One region of the Rahnella sp. WP5 genome, then DNA from elsewhere that is predicted to be linked to it. Evidence: predicted binding sites of a transcription regulator. Region 1 holds the regulator's gene; the other holds the start of a gene.
The links. The regulator CRP, encoded in region 1, controls carbon source genes, mostly activating them, when cyclic AMP is high. The targets are predictions, from matches to a motif close to ATGTGANNNNNNTCACAT.
Positions count from the first base shown of each region.

Region 2: msrB (peptide-methionine (R)-S-oxide reductase MsrB) is a predicted target of CRP. The motif match lies at 6,860-6,877, and genes of this name have one in related genera.

Region 1 is NZ_JQJR01000007.1:30,316-41,424, reverse strand. Features, by position in the region: gene EX31_RS04635 (aminodeoxychorismate synthase component II) at 1-261, shown strand, start outside; gene EX31_RS04630 (bifunctional acetylornithine/succinyldiaminopimelate transaminase) at 385-1,602, shown strand; gene EX31_RS04625 (YccS/YhfK family putative transporter) at 2,298-4,373, opposite strand; gene crp (cAMP-activated global transcriptional regulator CRP) at 4,435-5,067, opposite strand; gene EX31_RS04615 (OsmC family protein) at 5,430-5,837, shown strand; gene EX31_RS04610 (phosphoribulokinase) at 5,841-6,710, opposite strand; gene allS (HTH-type transcriptional activator AllS) at 6,846-7,760, opposite strand; gene EX31_RS04600 (ureidoglycolate lyase) at 7,975-8,481, shown strand; gene allR (HTH-type transcriptional repressor AllR) at 8,568-9,377, shown strand; gene gcl (glyoxylate carboligase) at 9,492-11,109, shown strand, end outside.
Region 2 is NZ_JQJR01000008.1:15,724-26,832, reverse strand. Features, by position in the region: gene EX31_RS06315 (DNA topoisomerase III) at 1-1,255, opposite strand, end outside; gene EX31_RS06310 (NAD(P)H nitroreductase) at 1,479-2,030, opposite strand; gene sppA (signal peptide peptidase SppA) at 2,210-4,063, shown strand; gene ansA (asparaginase) at 4,221-5,234, shown strand; gene pncA (bifunctional nicotinamidase/pyrazinamidase) at 5,248-5,877, shown strand; gene EX31_RS06290 (YeaC family protein) at 5,954-6,226, opposite strand; gene msrB (peptide-methionine (R)-S-oxide reductase MsrB) at 6,322-6,735, opposite strand; gene gapA (glyceraldehyde-3-phosphate dehydrogenase) at 7,085-8,083, shown strand; gene EX31_RS06275 (D-hexose-6-phosphate mutarotase) at 8,250-9,119, shown strand; gene EX31_RS06270 (aldo/keto reductase) at 9,202-10,056, opposite strand; gene EX31_RS06265 (MipA/OmpV family protein) at 10,187-10,936, opposite strand.

The DNA of each region.
Region 1 (11,109 bases):
CCTGTCCGCCATACCGGCAGGAGTGTCTTTACCGGGCTGAATAATCCGCTGACCGTGACGCGCTACCATTCGCTGGTGGTCGCGCCACAGACGCTGCCCGATTGTTTCGAGGTTACTGCATGGACAGAACGGGATGGTGGTCGTGACGACATTATGGGCATCATGCACAAAACCTTGCCGCTGCATGGCATTCAGTTCCATCCTGAAAGCATTTTGAGCGAGCAGGGGCATCAGCTTTTGGATAATTTCCTTAAAATCTAATCAGTTAATATTGCTGAAAAAATTACTTACCCATCAGATGCGATTTCTGTTTGCCTGTGTGTGATTTTTTATGCATATTTTGTGATTATATTTTCATATCAATGGTCGTGAGGGAGAAGGGTAATGGCGGAAAAATCATCGGTAGATCGGGGCACATTCGATAAAGTTATTTTGCCGGTTTATTCACCTGCGAAATTCATTCCCGTGAAAGGTAAAGGCAGTCGCGTGTGGGATCAGCAAGGGAACGAGTACGTTGATTTCGCCGGGGGTATCGCTGTGACGGCGCTTGGACATTGCCATCCGGCACTGGTGAAAGCGTTGCACGAGCAGGGCGAAACCCTGTGGCATGTCAGTAACGTATTTACCAATGAACCCGCCCTTCGACTGGCGCAGAAGCTGATCGACGCGACCTTTGCCGACCGCGTATTCTTCGCCAACTCCGGCGCTGAAGCCAACGAAGCGGCCTTTAAACTGGCGCGCTATTACGCCTCGCACCGTCACAGCCCGTACAAAAGTAAGATCATCGCTTTCCATAATGCCTTCCACGGTCGCACGCTGTTCACGGTTTCCGTGGGTGGCCAGCCGAAATACTCCGACGGCTTCGGCCCGAAACCCGCTGATATTGTGCACGTGCCGTTCAATGACCTGGATGCCGTAAAAGCGGTGATCGACGACCACACCTGCGCCATTGTTGTCGAGCCTGTGCAAGGGGAGGGCGGTGTCACGCCTGCGACCAAAGCGTTTCTGCAAGGTCTGCGCGAGCTTTGTGACAAACATCAGGCGCTGCTGGTGCTGGATGAAGTACAAAGCGGCATGGGGCGCAGCGGCAAGTTGTTCAGCTACATGCATTACGGCGTGACACCGGACATCCTGACCACTGCCAAAGCGCTCGGCGGTGGTTTCCCGGTTTCCGCCATGCTGGCAACCGAAGACGTGGCCTCGGTGATGGAACCGGGCAAACATGGCACCACCTACGGCGGTAACCCGCTGGCCTGCGCCGTCGCTGAAGCCGCGCTGGATATCATCAATACGCCAGACGTGCTGGCCGGGATCAACGAGCGCCGCGAGAAATTCATCAGCGCGCTGGAGGCCATCAACCAGAAATATCACATCTTCAGAGAGTTCCGCGGCCAGGGTTTGCTGATCGGCGCCGAGCTTTCTGATGCGTATAAAAACCGCGCCGGAGAATTCCATGCCGCCGCCGCCGACTGCGGGCTGATGATGCTGGTCGCCGGACCGAATGTCATGCGGTTTGCGCCATCGCTTGTGATCGACTTCGCGGATATTGAAGAGGGGATGGGAAGGTTTGAGAAAGCAGTGGGGAAAGTTTGCGGGGGGTGAGCCCCACGCCTCCGTCTTTAAACGCTTGATCGAGACAATTTCGGTTTCTCACTAACATTTATCACATGGCCTCTCGCGCCGAAACCGACCAAGAGGGAAAAGTGCTTTTTCCCTCTTGGATCTCCCTTCGCTTTTTCACTGCGCGCTGTCGCGGGCACGGTGGACATGTTCTGGCGCATTAGTGTGTGGCGCAAAATGTCATCGCTGCGCGATTCCCGAATTTCAGGCTTCGAGCCTAAGGTCTCGAACCGTTCATTCGGTGCCATTTTTGAGCACGCCAATCGACATTTCTAAAAGATAAAACCCTTCTGCTTTTGAATTTAGAATCCTGCGGGCGAATCAGAAATCTTGCTGAACGGAGCGGCTTCGAGACCAGTGGCTCGAAGACCGAGAGAAGGAACCGCAACGCGGCAAGATTTCCAGCCTGTCGCTGTGGTTGCTGGAACATAGCCTACGAGCGAAGCGCGCAGTTTAAGACGTGGAGATTCCAAAGAGGGCTCGTCTTAGCCCTCTTTGGTCGGTTTCGGCTCGGTGAGTTAAGCGAACACGGCAATTGAAAAACCGAAACTTTCTCAATCCGTTTAAAAGAACGCCAGTACACGGCATCCGTACTTGAGAAACCGAGATATTCGCAATTTCAAAAAGCAGTCTGGCTGCAAGCCAGTAAAACGGGGATTTGAAAGGGGCATCCCCCTTCACGCCCGCCGCGTCAGCCAGATCCCATGATGCGGCCTCTGCTTCCACGCCAGTGACGAGATGGTATGCATCACGCTGAGATGTGAAATTACGCGCCGCAGATGGCGTTCCATTTCGGTCAGTGGCATATCCGGGTGAAGTTCCGGCGCATTAAACAGGTTGTTCTCGCTGCCCGGCCCGTCGTAGAGCAGTCGTTGCTGACAGCTTTGCAGCGCGATTTCGCAGGTCTGTAAATACTCTGTCGCCAGTTTTTCCGGCAGCATGTAATGCTCGCGGGCGAGGATCGTCATCGCGTTGATATGCTCAACCACAAACTGACTGTGCGTCACCCACAAACGCATATCCGCCAGATAATGTGAGTTAAAACCCGGCTCCTGCATCGCCTGATTTAGCGAAGTGAACAGCTTATTGTGCGCCTGATTGACCTGCATACGGGTGTACGCCAGTTTGGCGGTGTCGGGGCTTTCCTCGAGCAGCAGGCGGATAGCGTCCTGATAGATTTCCAGCGCCTGGTGTGCATTCTGGCGCAGCAAACCGCTTTGCCATTGCGGCCACAGCCAGATAGTGCCACCAAAGGCCAGCGCGCAGCCGATCAGGGTATCGACCAGTCGTGGTACCAGAAAATGCACGCCGTTCATCGCCAGCAATTGCAGGGTATACACTGCAGTCACCGTCATGCCGACCATCGCCAGTCCGTAGTTTTTGCGCAGAACGGTATAGGACAACAGGGTGATCAGCAACATGCACAGCAGCGTGGTGCCTTCCGGCAGTTCCAGTTTGAGCAAGCCTGAGGCAATCAGCAATCCGGCCAGCGTACCGAGTGCACGGTGCTGGATCCTCACCCGCGTGGCGTTATAACCGTTCTGGCTGACCAACATGATAGTCAGCAAGATCCAGTAGGGTTTGGGCAAATTGAAGAACAGACCCAGACTGCTGCCAATCGCCAGAATAATGCCCAAACGTGCGGCATTACGCAGTGCCACGGATTTGAAGGAAAGATAGCTTTTCAGCGCGGGCCAGAAGGGCAAACGCGGCTGGGTGTTCATCAGGTCACGTTTGTACAACGGCCGCTGTGTGCGTAACAGACGGGCAATGCGGCTGAAATGGTAATAACAAAACTGACCTACCGGATTGTCCGGGTTGCGCGCGGCGATTTTCTCCAGCGCGGTCAGCTCATTGGCCATCGTAAAGCGCCCGGATAAACGGTGATAAAGAATATCGTCGGCAATCACCCGAAGACGGGTGGAAATCACCTGCGCATTTCGGCGGATAACCGCTTCGGCATGGCTTTCCTCCACCAGTTTCTGCACTTCTTCCGGCTGATGCAGGCTCACTGTAATATGCTCCTGCAAATCGAGCGCCACCTGAAAACGCTGAAACAGCCGTTTATGGTGATGATGATGTCCGTGCTGGGGCAACATGTGTAATTGCTGATAAAGCAGGGCAATCAGGTCGATAACCTGCTGCTGGCGGGTTAGCAGTGGGGGTAACGCGGTTTCGGGATCGGTGTGTTGCGTCAGCAGGCTGTACTTAGCTTCGAAATAATCCGCGAGTTGCAGATAGAGCTGGCTGAGCGTTTCGCGCATCGGCTGTTCTTCCGAAATACGAAACCACGCCCAGTTAAACAATCCGTACCAGGCTGTGCCAGCGGCGAACAACACCGGGGCCTGCCACATCGGGCGCACGCCCACCATACTCAGCGTGAAGATAGTCGCCACCAGCGCACCGGGCAACAGGCGCGCATGCAGCGGGCTGATTTCACCGGTGACGCCCAGCAGTAACGCCAGCGACAGCATGATCAGCGGCAGCGGTATATGCCAGCTTTCGAGCATCAGTTGCAGCAGAAGGCTGCTCACGGCAAAGAGTGAACCGCCGACGAGCAGGCGTTTGAAAAAGCGTTTATGCGGGGTATCCAGACCGGCGATGTTACAACAGGCCGGGCAGAGGGAAAACAGCAGGCCCATTTGCAAATTGCCAAACAGCCAGCAAATGCCAACAGGTAAGCACAACACCAGCGTCTGGCGCAGCGCGTAGTTCACTTCAGGATGGTAAAACAGTCTTCGCCATAGCGTCATGGGTAAAGCTTAGCCCATAAAAAAGGCGCGACAGTGTTTTGCCGCGCCAATTTTTGAGGGATTAACGTGTGCCGTAAACGACAATCGTTTTACCGTGTGCGGAGATCAGGCTCTGATCTTCCAGCATTTTGAGAATGCGTCCGACTGTTTCACGTGAACAACCGACGATTTGGCCAATTTCCTGGCGGGTGATCTTGATTTGCATCCCGTCCGGATGGGTCATTGCATCAGGCTGTTTAGCCAGATTGAGCAAGGTTTGAGCGATACGACCGGTAACGTCAAGGAAGGCAAGGTTGCCGACTTTCTCTGACGTCACTTGCAGACGGTTTGCCATCTGCGCGGAGAGACGCATCAGAATATCCGGGTTAACCTGAATCAGCTGGCGGAATTTTTTATACGAAATTTCAGCCACTTCACAGGCAGTTTTAGCACGTACCCAGGCACTGCGTTCCTGACCTTCTTCGAAGAGTCCCAGCTCACCGATGAAGTCACCTTGGTTAAGGTAGGACAGTATCATTTCCTTGCCTTCTTCATCTTTAATCAGGACAGCAACTGACCCTTTCACGATGTAGTAAAGCGTTTCGGCTTTTTCACCCTGGTGAATCAGCGTACTTTTAGAAGGATACTTATGTATATGACAGTGAGACAGGAACCATTCAAGAGTCGGGTCTGTTTGTGGCTTGCCGAGAACCATTTGCTATTATCCTCTGTTGTTATCGCTGCCCAAAATCACAGGGCTCAGAGTTCCCTGTACGGCACTTCAAATCCAAAGCGCCCTTTCAGCATATAACTCTCCAGAAATGCTGCAAGCGGATGTCGGAGTGCAACAGCCTGTTTATTGCTGTCATCACCGTGGGTTCTGTACTTAAACCGCAAAAACCGTCACCGCAATTTACTGGAAAGTATGTTTCGGCTTTGTTTGTAGCACAGGTTTGAGATGCTGTCTTCTGTTGTCTCGCTTCAGCATGATGGCGATCGGGTTACGTTGCCAGATTTTAGGTGAAAGGGTACTCTGAGAGCAGATTTCGACAAGTTTATTCACCGGGAGAATAGTTCATGCATGCACGTGTCAAATGGGTTGAAGGACTGACATTTTTAGGTGAGTCTGCATCGGGTCATCAGATTTCAATGGATGGAAACGCGGGTGATAAAGCCCCAAGCCCGATGGAAATGTTACTGATGTCCGCAGGGGGGTGTAGTGCAATCGACGTGGTGTCAATTTTGCAAAAAGGTCGTAATGACGTGCGTGATTGTGAAGTGAAGCTGACCTCACAACGCCGCGAAGAAGCGCCGCGTCTGTTCACTCACATCAATCTGCATTTTATCGTCACCGGTAAGGATCTGACCGATAAGATTGTTGAACGCGCAGTCAGCCTGTCTGCCGAAAAATACTGTTCTGTGTCTCTGATGCTGGGGAAAGCGGCCACAATCACCCACAGCTTTGAAGTGATTGCAGCCGAATAAAGTTTACTCGATCTTCTTGCCTTCCATCAGGCGCTGCACCAGCGGCGCCATGATCAGCTCCATCGCCAGCCCCATTTTGCCGCCCGGCACCACCAGTGTTTTGATGTGCGAGATAAACGACCCTTGCAGCATGGCCAGCAGATACGGGAAATCGATGTCATCCAGCCCCTGAAAATGAATCACCACAAAGCTTTCATCCAGTGACGGAATGGCTTTGGCGGCAAACGGGTTCGAGGTATCGATGGTGGGTACCCGCTGGAAATTGATGTGCGTGCGGGAAAACTGCGGGGTAATGTAATTGATATAGTCATCCATCGAACGCACGACGGAATCCATCACCGCTTCACGGGAATGCCCGCGCTCGCCGGTATCGCGCACCAGTTTCTGGATCCATTCGAGGTTGACGATAGGCACCACGCCGACCAGCAGGTCGACCTGCGCGGCAACGTCAATTTTGTCCGCCACCACACCACCGTGTAACCCTTCGTAAAACAAAATATCCGTCGGTTCCGGCAACGCCTGCCACGGCGTAAAGGTACCCGGCACCTGATTGTAGGGAACGGCTTCGTCATAAGTATGCAGATACTTACGTGAACGGCCAGTGCCGGTTTTACCGTATTCGATAAAGCTTTTTTCCAGCAAACCAAAGTCATTGGCTTCCGGCCCGAAGTAGCTGATATGACGTCCCAGATCGCGCGCCTTGCGTATTGCCGCATCCATTTCAGGACGGGTGAAATGATGAAAACTGTCACCTTCCAGTTCCGCCGCACGCAAACCAAGCTGCTGAAATATTTTACGAAATGCCACGCTGGTGGTTGTGGTGCCTGCACCGCTCGAACCGGTCACGGCAATAACAGGATGTTTGGCTGACATAATGCGCTGTTCTCCATAAAGGTGATGCAGGCAGGCGAGACGCGGTCTTTTCTGTGGTCGAAGATCTGGCGTCAAGGCTGCGCATAATTAAGCCTATTGTTACCATATTTATTCGCGAAGCCAAAGAGGGCATCACTATTCTAAACCCGCCAGCAACGGTTGGATCAGCGGGTCTTTCTGGTGGAACAGAGAAACAATGTCATGCAGCGCCTTGCCTGTGTACTCCTTTTTCCACGCCAGACTGAGCGGGGAAGGGGCGCGCGGATAGCGGATTTGCCGGGCGATCAGCTCGCCGCTGTCGAGATATGGCTGGCACAGATGGCGCGGCAGAAAACCGATACCCATTCCCTTCAGGTGACAGGCCAGTTTAGTCGCCACATCTGCTACGATGATCTGCCGTTGCCCGGTCAGCAACCAGGCTACCCGCTTGTTCAGATGGCGCGAGGTGTCTTCCACATTGATGGCAATGTACTGACGCAATACCGCTTCTTCCAGCACACCAGTGATGTGCTGCAACGGATGAAAGGGCGCATGAACAAAAACCCAGTCCACTTCACCCAGCGGCAGCAGATTCACGGCGTTAGAAAGGGATTCGGTGCCGGTGACGCCAATCGCCAGCTGAAAATCTTCGTACAGCAGCGTATCCCATACCCCCATGTAAATCTGCCGTGTGAAAGTGAACTGCGTGAACGGGTAGCGCTGCGTCAGAGAGCTTAATAACGCTGCCAGAGCTTCAGGGCAGTACATCAGATTGTTCACCACCACATTCAGCTGGCGCTCAATGCCGTCGTTAATCTGCTGCAGTTCTGCCGGTACACCCTCCAGCCAGGTTAGCCACTGGCGACATCGTTCAAGCAGATGCTGTCCGGCGGGCGTCAGCGACACCGTGCGGGTCGTGCGGTTGAGCAATAACGTCCCGGCACTGTCTTCCAGCATCTTAATTCGATAGCTGATGGTCGCAGGCGTTTTATGCAGCATCTCTGCCGCGCGGGAAAAGCTGCCTGTTTGTGCGACGTGCATAAAGGTTTTAATCGACTCCTCATCCAGCATAGGTCACCTGAAGTAATGTTAATGCATTGAATGAAAAAGATTTTATAGATTTAACCGGATGAGAATTGTGGACTTCATCAATTTTATGGAATCTTTTTCCATATTTCGATTGAGCAAGTTGGAAAAAGTTTCTACAGTAATTGCATTGAGGATAAATTCGCCAATCTGGCGGGCTTATCTCACCGGTTTTATTTTAAATGCAGGGATGAATGCCATGGAACTTCCGGTTTACCCGCTGACCCAGGCGGCCTTCGCGGCTTACGGTGATGTGATTGAGACGACAGGTCGCGATTTTTTTCATATCAACGACGGCAAGGTTGAGCGGTACCACGATCTGACCAACGTGGAGATCCTCGGGCAGGATCGTCCGCTGGTCAGCATCAACCGCGCCCAGCCAGCACCGTTGCCCATTGTGGTGACGCAACTCGAAAAACACCCGCTCGGTTCACAGGCGTTTGTGCCGATGCAGGGCGAGCGCTTTATCGTGATTGTTGCGGCAGGGGGCGAGACGCCGGACATCTCCACGCTGAAAGCCTTTATCACCAACGGCCTGCAGGGCGTGAATTATCACCGGAATGTCTGGCACCATCCGCTGTTTGCGTTTGAGACGGTGACGAATTTTCTCACCGTCGATCGTGGCGGCGCAGACAACTGTGATATCAGTCAGTTACCTCAGGGCTATCAGCTTATTTTACCCGTTGCGGCGGGATTAAAGTCGTGACGCTATAAAGCATCTTGCATAAGATACAAGCATCTGAAAACAAGCGAAACGCGGGCGCTCAGCGCCTGATGCTGGAGAAATGTGAGATGGCCGAAGTAAAAAAACGGGGGCGTCCTAGCCAGCCTGGTTCTGGTTCGCAAAAGGGCGCTCAGGCCTTAGAACGCGGCATTGCGGTGTTGAATTATCTGGCGCAGTCCGGCGGCAGTTCTTCTGTCAGCAACATTGCAGAGAATTTGTCGCTGCCCCTTTCCACCACCTTTCGACTGCTGAAAGTGCTGGAAGAGGCCGATTTTGTTTATCAGGATGCGCAACTGAGCTGGTGGCACATTGGCTTACAGGCGTTTACGGTCGGATCGTCTTATATCCATAACCGGGATGTATTGTCAGTCGCCGCGCCTTATATGCAGCGCCTGATGTTGTTGTCGGGCGAAACGGCCAATCTGGCGATCCGCAACGGTTTCGAAGCGGTACTGATCGGCCAGCGGGAATGCCAGTCGATGGTGCGGATGTGTGCGCCGCTTGGCAGCCGTCTGCCACTGCATGCCTCCGGTGCCGGGAAAGCGTTACTGTATTCGCTGGATGACGAGGCGCTGATGAGCCTGATGATGCAGGCGGGGTTGAAGAACTTTACGACGCACACGCTGGATAATCTGAATGCGTTGAAAAAGGATCTGCAACACGCGCGTCAGCAGGGTTTTGCACAGGACAGCGAAGAGCATGTGACAGGGCTGAACTGCCTGGCCTCGGCGATTTTTGACAGCAATAACAATGCGGTGGCGGCGATTTCGATCTCCGGCCCCAGCTCCCGCTTAACGACGGAGCGTTTTACCGATTTAGGCGAACTGGTGCGGGATACCGCGCGTGACATCAGTCTGGCCCTGGGCCAGCGCCACTAACCGGTTCGTCCTGCGATCCCCGCTCTGTCGTGAGCGGGATTTTTTTCAGTCAAATTAAAGTTGGAAACTTTTTCCGTTATTTTATGCAAAGCGGAATTACCTGAGGATTTAGCTATGGCTCGTATGACAGCTGCACAGGCAGCAATGTATGTGTTGGAAAAAGAAGGGATCACCACCGCGTTTGGTGTACCGGGCGCAGCGATTAACCCGTTTTATAACGCCATGCGCCTGCATGGAAAAATCCGTCATGTGTTAGCCCGTCATGTGGAAGGTGCATCGCATATGGCCGAAGGTTATACCCGTGCGAAAGCCGGGAACATCGGCGTGTGCCTGGGGACGTCTGGCCCGGCGGGTACCGACATGATCACCGCGCTGTATTCCGCCTCGGCGGATTCCATTCCGATCCTGTGCATTACCGGTCAGGCACCGCGCGCCCGTCTGCATAAAGAGGATTTTCAGGCGGTGGATATTCAGGCGATTGCCGGGCCGGTGAGCAAAATGGCGGTGACCGTGCTGGAACCTGCGCTGGTGCCGCGTGTTCTGCAACAGGCGTTCCATCTGATGCGCTCCGGTCGCCCCGGTCCGGTACTGGTCGATCTGCCGTATGACGTGCAGACCGCCGAAATCGAATTCGATCCGGAAACTTATGAATCGCTGCCCGCTTACAAGCCTGCCGCCACCGTTGCTCAGGCCGTCAAAGCGATGGAAATGCTCAACGCCTGTGAGCGTCCGCTGATTGTGGCCGGTGGCGGTGTGATTAACGCTGATGCCGCCGCGCTGTTGCAGCGCTTTGCTGAAATAACCCAAGTGCCGGTGATCCCGACGCTGATGGGCTGGGGCGTGATCCCGGACGATCACCGCCTGATGGCTGGCATGGTCGGATTGCAGACCGCGCACCGCTACGGTAACGCCTCACTGCTGGCGTCGGATCTGGTATTTGGCATCGGTAACCGTTTTGCCAACCGTCATACCGGCTCGGTAGAGAAATACACCGCAGGCCGCAAAATCATCCACGTTGATATCGAACCGACACAAATCGGCCGCGTACTTTGTCCTGATTTAGGCATTGTGTCTGACGCCGGAGAAGCCCTGAAACTGCTGATCGAAGTGGCAGAAGAGCAGAGAAAAGCCGGCAAACTGCCATGTCGCGAAAGCTGGATCCAGGAATGTGAAGAACGCAAACGCACCATGCTGCGCAAAACCCACTTCAACGATGTGCCGGTCAAACCGCAACGCGTCTATGAAGAAATGAGCAAAGCCTTTGGCCGCAATGTGAATTACGTAACCACGATCGGCCTGTCGCAAATTGCGGCGGCGCAGATGCTGCACGTGTTTGAGCCGCGCCACTGGATCAACTGCGGCCAGGCGGGCCCGCTGGGCTGGACCATTCCTGCGGCACTCGGCGTCTGCATTGCTGCGCCGGAACGTCAGGTGGTCGGGATTTCAGGCGATTACGATTTCCAGTTCATGATCGAAGAGCTGGCGGTCGGTGCGCAGTTCAACATTCCTTACATCCACGTCCTGGTGAACAACGCTTATCTCGGTCTGATCCGCCAGTCGCAGCGCGCCTTTGATATGGATTACTGCGTACAACTGGCGTTCGAAAATATCAACTCTGAAGACGTGAAAGGTTACGGCGTCGATCACGTGAAAGTGGTGGAAGGGTTGGGATGTAAAGCGATACGCGTCTTCAAGCCGGAAGATATCGCCCCGGCGTTTGCAGAAGCTAAAC
Region 2 (11,109 bases), on a different contig from region 1:
CCGCATCCGGGCAGAACTGCATCAGATACTGACGCGCCACCAGTCCGTAAATTTTGCGTTCGTCATCCGTCAGATTGACGTTACTGCTGCGCGCCGTCGGGATAATCGCATGGTGCGCATCAACCTTTTTGTCATCCCAGCAACGGTTACGTAAATCGGTATCCACTGCCGGTTGTGGCATCAGGTCAGGCCGGTGAACGCCAATAGCATTCAGCACGGCATGACGACCGGCAAAATGCTCTTCTGGCAGGTATCGGCAATCCGAACGCGGATACGTAATCAATTTGTGCGTTTCGTACAATTTCTGGCAGATATCAAGGATCTGCTGGGCGCTCAGCCCAAAGGCTTTCGACCCTTCAATCTGCAATGTAGAAAGCGAAAACGGCAACGGCGCAATATCATTCTCACGCTTGTCATTATAGCCGGTGACCATCGCCGGTTGTCCGGCAATGCGCGCCACGACATGATCGGCCAGCGGACGGTGCAGCAATCGCCCTTCTTCATCCTGATACGGCTCGCAGGAATCACTCGGCTGCCACAGCGCCACAAAATGCTCTTCGGCAGGCGTGACGATATGCGCTTTTACTTCAAAGAAATCTTTCGGCACGAAGTTTTCGATATCTTCATCGCGACGGACCACCAGTCCGAGAACCGGGGTCTGTACGCGTCCGACGGAGAGCACGCCGTTGTAACCGGCGTTGCGCCCCAGAATGGTGTAGGCGCGGGTCATATTGATGCCGTAAAGCCAGTCGGCACGGGCGCGGGCCAGCGCGGAAACACACAGCGGAATAAAGTCACGGTTGTCGCGCAGCCGCTCAATAGCACGCTCGACGGCCTGCGGGTTGAGATCGTTAATCAGGCAGCGCTGGGTCGCGTGACGTTTTTCCGGCGTCAGTTCGAGATAATCCAGCACTTCATCCACCAGCAACTGCCCTTCGCGATCCGGGTCACCGGCGTGGACAACCTGCGAGGCCTCGAGCAATAAGCGTTTAATCACGTTGAGTTGTTTGGCGACGGAAGAACGCGGCTGAAGCTGCCACTTTTCAGGAATGATCGGCAAATCGGCGAGCGACCAGCGCGCAAAGCGGCTGTCGTAGGCATCGGGCTGCGCCTGTTCGAGTAAGTGGCCGACGCACCAGGTCACCACCTGATCGTTGCCACAGGCAATATAGCCATCGCCCCGGCGATGAGGTTTCGGCAGGACATCCGCAATCGCGCGGGCAAGGCTGGGTTTTTCGGCAATGAACAGACGCATCAACAGGCACCTGTTTGCGGTGTAATCGCGACAAAGATTTCCATTATCCCACCCTTCATTTCACTACGTCCTCATCATGCAGAGTGGCTATGTTAGCCGCTGACGGCGTAATTAGTAAGATGGTTACAAGGATCCGCGACGGCGGTCGCTCATTTAGGCAGCAAAAAACCGGTTTAATCGGAAAAGGCCGATCAAAACCGGTTAATAAGCGAGCGGTCTGATTTTACAAATGCGTGACGAATGGCGTGCTGTCGGCCGGGATCACCTGCAAACTGGCTTTCAGTTGCGGTGTACCGAGATACAGGAAACCGACGATTTTATCGTTTTCACCACATTTGAATGCCTTGCGTACGTCCGGATGATCAGTCCACGCGCCGGTACGCCAGATGCCGTTAAAACCCTGCGCCAGTGCAGCCATCTGCATGGCATGAACCGCACAACCGGCGGAAAGCAACTGTTCCCATTGCGGTACTTTAGGACTTTCTTTGCACACGGCAATCACGGTAATAATTTGCGGTGCGCGCAATGGCGCCTGCGTGGCTTTCTCAATGGCTTTTTCATCCGCGCCGTCTTTTATGGCAGCCGCGCGCAGCACCTCACTGAAACGGGTCAGGCCGTCGTTTTCAGCAATGACAAAACGCCAGGGTTGCAGGGCACCGTGATCCGGGGCGCGCATACCCGCATGGATGATGTTTTGCAGCGCTTCACCGGCCGGTGCCGGTGCAGCCAGGCGGGAAGCAGAACGGCGGTTAAGTAATAAGTCCAAAGCGTCCATGATGTTCTCCTGAGAATAATTGCTATTTGAATTACGTTAACATAATCGTAACGCCTTTTTCCAACGGTCAACTGGCTTTCAGATAATGCATCACTGCCAAACTCTGACATGATTTAAAGCTGACATTTTTCTGGCGGGTCATTAGGATAGCGGGACTTATCTGTCTTGTTGGAGAGACCATGCGCACATTGTGGCGAATTATCGCCGGTTTTTTTAAGTGGACCTGGCGTCTTCTTAATTTCGTCAGAGAATTTATTCTCAACGTATTCCTTATTCTCATTATTCTGGCTGGTGTTGGCATCTGGTATGCCGTGCAGGACAAGCCTGTCGAAACGACCCAAGGTGCACTGCTGGTTGATCTCAGCGGCTCAGTGGTCGACAAGCCTTCCGTCAATAATAAAGTCCGTCAGTGGGGCCGCGAATTGCTGGGCACGTCGAGCAGCCGCTTGCAGGAGAACTCGCTGTTTGATCTCGTCGAGACCATCCGCTCCGCTAAAGACGACAAAAACGTTACCGGGATTGTGTTACAGCTGACCGATTTCACCGGCACCGACCAGTCTTCACTGCAGTACATCGGTAAAGCGCTGCGTGAATTCCGCGATGCAGGCAAACCGGTTTACGCCATCGGCGACAGCTATAACCAGTCACAATATTATCTGGCCAGTTATGCCAACAAAATCTATCTGTCGCCACAGGGCGCGGTCGATCTTCACGGTTTTGCCACTAACAATCTGTATTACAAATCCCTGCTGGATAAGCTGAAAGTCACCACCAATATCTTCCGCGTCGGAACCTATAAATCCGCCGTTGAGCCATTGATCCGTGATGATATGTCTCCTGACGCCCGTGAGGCAGACAGCCGCTGGATTGGCGGATTGTGGACCAACTATCTTAATACCGTGTCAGCCAACCGTCAGATCACGCCCGAACAACTGTTCCCGGGTGCGGCGGGCGTGCTGGCGGGTATGCAGGCAACCGGCGGTGATATGGCGCAATATGCGCTGAAAGCCAAGCTGGTTGATGCACTGGCGTCACGCACCGAAGCCGACAACGAGATGGTGAAAGCCTTTGGCTGGAACAAAGACACCAAAGACTTTAATTACACCAGCATTTACGATTATTCACCGAAGCCAAAACCGGACAACAACGATCCGCAAATCGCGGTTATCTTTGCCACCGGTGCAATTAACGACGGTGAAGAACAACCGGGCGCAGTCGGTGGCGACACCACGGCACAGCAAATTCGTGATGCCCGTCTGGATCCGAAAGTGAAAGCGATTGTCTTGCGCGTTAACAGCCCGGGCGGCAGCGTCAGCGCTTCTGAAGTCATCCGTTCCGAACTCGCGGCTGCGAAAGCCGCAGGTAAACCGGTTGTGGTTTCAATGGGCGGTATGGCGGCATCCGGCGGTTACTGGATTTCCACACCAGCCAACTACATCATCGCAAGCCCGAGCACCCTCACCGGCTCCATCGGTATCTTTGGTGTAATCAACACGTACCAGAACACACTCGATTACGCGGGTGTTCATACTGACGGCGTGGCAACGTCACCGCTGGCGGATATCGCTTCCACCAAAGCGCTGCCGCCGGAGTTCTCGCAGATGATGCAACTCAATATCGAGAACGGTTATAAAACCTTCCTCGGTCTGGTTGCCGATTCACGCCACAAAACGCCTGAGCAGATCGACCAGATCGCCCAGGGCCACGTGTGGATCGGTTCAGATGCCAAAGCCAATGGCCTGGTTGATGAGCTGGGTGATTTCGATGACGCCGTGAAGAAAGCCGCTGAACTGGCCAAACTGCCAAAATGGCAACTGAACTGGTATGTCAGCGAGCCAAGCCTGAGCGACCTGGTATTCTCGCAGGTCAGCGCATCGGTCCACGCTATGTTGCCAGCGGCAATCCAGGCGTATCTGCCTGCGCCGGTGAGCAAAATGGCCATGGCGCTGAAATCACAGGCTGACCTGTTCAGCAACATGAACGATCCGCAGAACCGTTACGCACTCTGCCTGACCTGTGGTGATGTGAAGTAACGTTCCGTTTTGGGATAATGTGGGATAAAGAATCGCCTTAATGCACAGCCCGGAGCTTCTTGCTGAGAACTCCGGGCTTTTTTAGGGTGGGACGTCAGCCACGAAGCCTTTATACTTAGCGCAGTTGCTTTCACCTTTCTAAAAAAGAACATCTTCGATGACTAAAAAATCTATTTACGTTGCCTATACCGGCGGCACAATCGGTATGCAGCGTTCTGAACAGGGTTACATTCCGGTGTCCGGCCATTTACAACGTCAGCTGGCGCTGATGCCTGAATTCCATCGTCCTGAGATGCCTGAATTTACCATTCAGGAATACGCGCCTCTGATGGATTCCTCCGACATGACACCGGAAGACTGGCAGCACATCGCCGATGATATTCAGGCGCATTACGACGACTACGACGGTTTTGTTATCCTGCACGGCACCGACACCATGGCATTCACCGCTTCTGCGCTGTCGTTCATGCTGGAAAATCTGAGCAAACCGGTGATTGTGACAGGGTCACAGATTCCGCTTGAAGCGTTGCGTTCTGATGGTCAGATCAATCTACTGAACTCGCTGTATATCGCCGCGAATCATCCGGTCAACGAAGTCACCCTGTTCTTCAACAACCGTCTGTATCGCGGCAACCGCAGCACCAAAGCGCACGCAGATGGTTTCGATGCCTTTGCCTCACCGAACCTTTCGCCGCTGCTGGAAGCCGGGATCCACATCCGCCGACTTTCCACGCCGTCACTGCCTGAAGTGCCTGCGGCGAAGCTGAAAGTGCATCACATCACGCCACAACCGATCGGCGTGGTAACGATCTACCCGGGCATTTCCGCCGAAGTGGTACAAAACTTCCTGATGCAACCGGTAAAAGCGCTGATCCTGCGCTCCTACGGCGTCGGTAATGCCCCGCAAAAAGGTGACCTGCTGAAAGTGCTGAAAGACGCATCTGAGCGCGGCATTGTGGTGGTTAATCTGACGCAATGTATTTCAGGGCGCGTCAACATGGGCGGCTATGCTACCGGCAACGCCCTCGCCCATTCCGGTGTGATCAGCGGCTTTGATATGACCGTGGAAGCGGCACTGACCAAGTTGCATTATCTGCTCAGCCAGTCACACACTCCCGAGGACATCCGCGAACTGATGCAGCAAAACCTGCGCGGCGAACTCACCGAATAAATAAGAGGGCGATATGAAATCTGCTTTGTTGCTGGTCGATCTGCAAAATGATTTTTGTCGCAGCGGCGCGCTGGCCGTGACTGACGGCGACGCCACGATTGCGGTTGCCAATAAGATGATGACATGGTGTAAAAGCCATGACATCGCCGTGGTGGCATCGCAGGACTGGCATCCGGCCGGACATCGCAGCTTTGCGGTGAATTCCCACGCGGAGCCCTGGACGTCGGGCGAACTGAACGGTCTGCCGCAGGTCTGGTGGCCGGTTCACTGCGTTCAGCGCGAACCGGGCGCTGAATTTCACCCGGGGCTGAACCTGCCGCAGGTGGATTTTGTGGTGCAGAAAGGCACCAATCCTGACATCGACAGTTACAGTGCGTTTTTCGATAACGGACATCGTGCTGCTACGATGCTCAATGACTGGCTGAAAGCGGCGCAGATTACACATTTGTATGTAATGGGGCTGGCGACGGATTACTGTGTGAAATTCACGGTGCTGGATGCGCTGGAGCAAGGCTATCAGGTGACACTGCTGACCGACGGTTGCCGTGGCGTCAATCTGCAACCCGAAGACAGTGCAGAAGCGGTTGAAGCGATGCGTAAAGCAGGGGCAAAAATCAGTACCTCTGAGGCAGTAACAGGCTGAATTTGTCTTCCCGTCTGACTGGATAAAGGCGCTTCAGCGCCTTTATCAGCAAACAGCACTTTCGCAACCCGCCCACTTACTCCGGCTTCAGTTTAATCAGCGTATCCTGCGCAAATTGCTGTTTCAGTTCCTGCTTGCTTTTGGTGACAATCTGCCCGTCCGTGCCGATGCTCATGTGCTGGGCATCAACATTGTGACGCGACTGATACAGCATCACGGCCTGCAGGCTGTGCTCTTTCTGTTCCGGCGTCAGCGCGACACCGTCCGGCCACTTTCCGAGTTCAACTGCCTGCGCGAGACGTGCGTAAATTTCCGGCGTCATTACATCAATAAGTTGATTAATTTCCATCTGAGCACCTTGTGTTCATCTGTATTATTCAAACGGTTTTGAATAATAGCTGAATCGATTTTGTCGGTAAAATTACATCACCTTTTTCTTGCGAACTAACCGCGGGTTTTATTGCCACTTTTGCCATCCGTAAAGCTCATTGAGGCAGAGTTTATGCAGTAACGTTCACCTGTCGGTTTCGGGCCATCCGGGAAAACATGCCCCAGATGAGCTTCACAGCGGGAGCAGCGGATTTCGACACGCGCCATTTTATGCGAATTATCAGTGAGATATTTGATCGCATCAGGGTTAACTGGCTGATAGAAACTTGGCCAGCCACAGCCGGAATCGTATTTGGTATCGGAGTAGAACAACGCTGACTCACAGACCACGCAATGATAAATCCCTTCGCGGCGGTTGTGCAGCAACTTTCCGGAGAACGGAGGTTCTGTTCCGTGTTCCTGCGTGACATAACGTTGAATTTCAGTGAGTTGCTCAAGTGTAGGGGAAGATTTGGCTTCAATGCTCATGATTCTCGTTCTCTGACGAATATAAAAATCAACTTAAATAACAGTTTATAATAACAAAAAATTAACAACGAGTCTGCCCGTTTTGTCCTAAACTGTATGGCATCAGCGTTAGCCAGCTTGCAACTTGTGATGGCGATCACACTCCTGATCTTCCGGCTCTTTATATTCTGTTTTTCGCCCCCATGTGGTTGTGAGCCGATTTAAAAACGGAACGTGCAATAAGCGAGCAAGAGTAGGTCGTCGCTTTGACTTACAGCAATAATTGACACGATTCCGCTTGACGCTCAGCAAGGTTTTTGTAATTTTACAACCAACCTTTTATTCACTAAAAAAATAGCTGGTGGAATATATGACTATCAAAGTAGGTATCAACGGTTTTGGCCGTATCGGTCGCATTGTTTTCCGTGCTGCTCAAGAACGTTCTGACATCGAGATCGTAGCAATCAACGATCTGTTAGACGCGGACTACATGGCATACATGCTGAAGTACGACTCAACTCATGGTCGTTTCAACGGTACTGTTGAAGTTAAAGACGGTCACCTGGTTGTTAACGGCAAAACCATCCGTGTTACCGCTGAGCGTGACCCAGCTAACCTGAAATGGAATGAAGTTAACGTTGACGTTGTAGCTGAAGCTACTGGTCTGTTCCTGGATGATGCGACTGCTCGTAAGCACATCACTGCAGGCGCTAAGAAAGTTGTTCTGACTGGTCCTTCTAAAGACAACACCCCAATGTTCGTTATGGGTGTTAACCATAAAGAATACGCAGGTCAGGAAATCGTTTCTAACGCATCTTGCACCACTAACTGCCTGGCACCACTGGCTAAAGTTATCAACGACAACTTCGGTATCGTTGAAGCACTGATGACCACTGTTCATGCAACTACCGCAACTCAGAAAACCGTTGATGGCCCGTCTCACAAAGACTGGCGCGGCGGCCGCGGCGCATCCCAGAACATCATCCCTTCTTCTACCGGTGCTGCTAAAGCAGTAGGTAAAGTTATCCCAGCTCTGAACGGTAAACTGACGGGTATGGCGTTCCGCGTTCCTACTCCTAACGTTTCTGTTGTTGACCTGACTGCACGTCTGGAAAAACCAGCGTCTTACAAAGAAATCTGCGCAGTAATCAAAGCAGCTTCTGAAGCAGGCGATCTGAAAGGCGTTCTGGGCTACACCGAAGACGACGTAGTATCTACCGACTTCAACGGCGAAAAACTGACTTCCGTATTCGATGCGAAAGCAGGTATCGCGCTGAACGACAACTTTGTGAAACTGGTTTCCTGGTACGACAACGAAACTGGCTATTCAAACAAAGTATTGGATCTGATCGCTCACGTTTCCAAATAATTGGTTATGTGAATGAACTGATTGAAGGGCGACGCAAGTCGCCCTTTTGCTTTCTGTCGGATGCACTTTTTTATCAGCACATGAGTGCGATCAAACAGACGGGTTTGGTTCATGTGTAGTCTTGGTTCAAAATCGTAATTGTTTAACCCTGACAGGATTTTAGATAATGACAGAACAACTCTTTTCTCTTCCGATCGTAAACCAAATCTCTACCTCCGTTAGCCAGCGTCTTGTCGACGAACTGCCGGTACTCGTGGTGACTCATCCGAAAGTCCGTGCTGCCATTGCCCTGCAAGGTGCACATCTGTTGGCATGGCAGCCTGAAGGCGAAGAGCCGGTGCTATGGATGAGCAGCGCCAGCGCGTTCAAAGAAGGTGTTGCGATTCGTGGCGGTATCCCTATCTGCTGGCCGTGGTTTGGTCCGGCGGGCAAACCCTCACACGGTTTTGCACGTAACGTTGCGTGGGAACTGACTGACCACAAAGAAACTGACGAAGATGTGGTTCTGACCTTAACGCTGAAAAGCTCCCCTGAAACACTGGAATTATGGCCGCATGCATTCACGCTGACGGCACGCTTCACGCTCGGCGCAACCTGCCACATCGAGCTGGAGTCAACCGGTGATTTCGAAGCCAACAGCGCCCTGCACACCTATTTCAACATTGGCGACATCGCCGATGTCACTATTAAAGGCCTGGGCAACAACTTTATTGATAAAGTCGATGGCGCGAAAGCCAAACAGGAAGAAGGTGATCTGACCTTCACGGGCCAGACTGACCGCATCTACACCCAGCCGCAAGCCACCAGCGAAATCGTTGATCCGGTTCTGAAACGTACGCTGGTTGTCGCACATGAAAATAACGCCGATGTGGTGGCTTGGAATCCGGGTTCTGCACTGTCGGTGAGCATGGCTGATATGCCGGATGACGGATATAAAACCATGGTGTGCGTTGAAACGGCGCAAGTTTCCCATACACACACCTCTACGCATGCCGCGCCAGCGCGTCTGGCAGTGACCTTCTCTATCCGTAAATAACCGGTTTAGGTTTGCAGCAAAGATGACAAAGGGGCCAGATGGCCCCTTTTTATCGTCTGATGACCGATGTGAATGATTGACTTCAAACCATATCCAGCGGCGTTTTATGATTCGGTGCCGGGAATACTGTGTCAATACGTGCTATTTCATCTGCCGTCAGGCTGAGCGTCAGCGCCGCCGCATTATCTTTCACGTGCTGCGGTTGTACCGCTTTAGGAATAGCGATCACGTTACCGGTGCGCGTTACCCAGGCCAGAGCAATCTGCGCGCTGCTGACACCCCGAGCGTTGGCGATTTCCTGCATCACCGGTGCAGTCAGGACGTCGTGACGTAACTTGCCGGCCTGCGCCAGCGGGCAATAGGCCATAACGGGAACGCTGTGCTCCTCACACCACGGCAGCAGGTCAAACTCAATGCCACGGACTGCCGCGTGATACAGCACCTGATTGGTCATGCATGCATTGCCTCCGGGGATTTTCCACAGCGCCTGCATATCGTCAGTATCAAGATTAGAGACACCCCAGCGCCGGATTTTGCCGGATTGCTGCAATTTTTCCATCGCCGCGACAGTGTCATGTAGCGGAATCGAACCACGCCAGTGCAACAAATACAGGTCTATACAATCTGTTTTTAAACGCTTCAGACTTTGCTCACAGGCGGCGATCGCTTTCGCGCCACCGGCATGATGCGGATACACTTTTGACACCAGAAACACGTCATCACGCCGCCCGGATATCGCTTCACCGACCACCCTTTCTGCACCGCCATCCGCATACATTTCAGCGGTGTCGATCAGCGTCATACCGGCATCCAGCCCTTGCTGCAAGGCCTTCACTTCGGCACGGAGATCACTGTTCCGTTCCCCCATATACCAGGTACCTTGTCCGATTGCGGGTACTGTCGTGCCATCAGGCAATTGCACGGTCTTCGCTTTCATCTGTTTCCTCCGGTTGGGTCATAGCTGAAAAGTTAATTCGATTCTTTGAAAATTTACTGATCTATAAATGTGCAAATGGGGCGATACGCCCCACTAATGTGCAATATGTTCACCATAATGGTGCATTGCCTCAGAAGGTGTAAGTCACACCCGTCCACAACACGCCAGTCCAGTTATTTTCGATGATCGGGCTGTCGGTCACTTCACTGGACAGACGCAGGTAGCGGCCGGTCACGAACCCTTGCCATGCAGGCGTGAAGTTATATTTTGCGGAGACTTCAACATACGGGCTGAAGCTGTCGTTCGGGGAATAGCTGTGGAAGCCACTGCGACGGGATTCGTCTTTGGTCACGCCATAATAATACTGGGTGAGATTCGAGCTAAACCAGGTCACACCAAAGCCCGGCACCACAGCCCAGTTAGAGCCTTTAATGGCATACAGGTAGCCCAGGTCAGCAGTCATGCCATTGCTGGTATCCAGCGTATCCGCATTGAAGCTGGCGCGGAGGGTACCCCACTCGGCGTTATGCGAATAAGCCAGACCGGCCATCAGCGTTGAGTGACGTTTATCGAGGCGCTTCATGCGCTTATCGTCGCTGTCGCTTGGATCAAAGCTCAACGGGAAATAGCTGGCGGTGACGCTCAGTTTGTTGGCGTCATCATTCCACAGGTAATAGCCCGCCATCAGGGTGTGGAAATAGAAATCATCATTGTCGTAATTGATGATCGGTACCGGGTATACGTGGTCATTATTACCACGGTACGGATCCGGAGCGACCAGCGCAGATGCACCCGCCTGCCAGGTTCCCGCCACGGCAGCATGACTGCAAAGCACTGCCGCGCTAACGATGGACAGTGTTTTTAGATTGATCATTTTCATTGTCTTAATTCCATTAAGTAAAAAAACGTCGCTAGTGTAAATGAACCTTAAACGTCACGCTTAGCAATTCTGGGTCTATAAAAAGACATATCCAGAAAAACCGGGGCGATCGCACAATTTAACTGCAAAATATGAAATAAAAATGACTAAAGAAACAACTTCCGCTCTGCAGG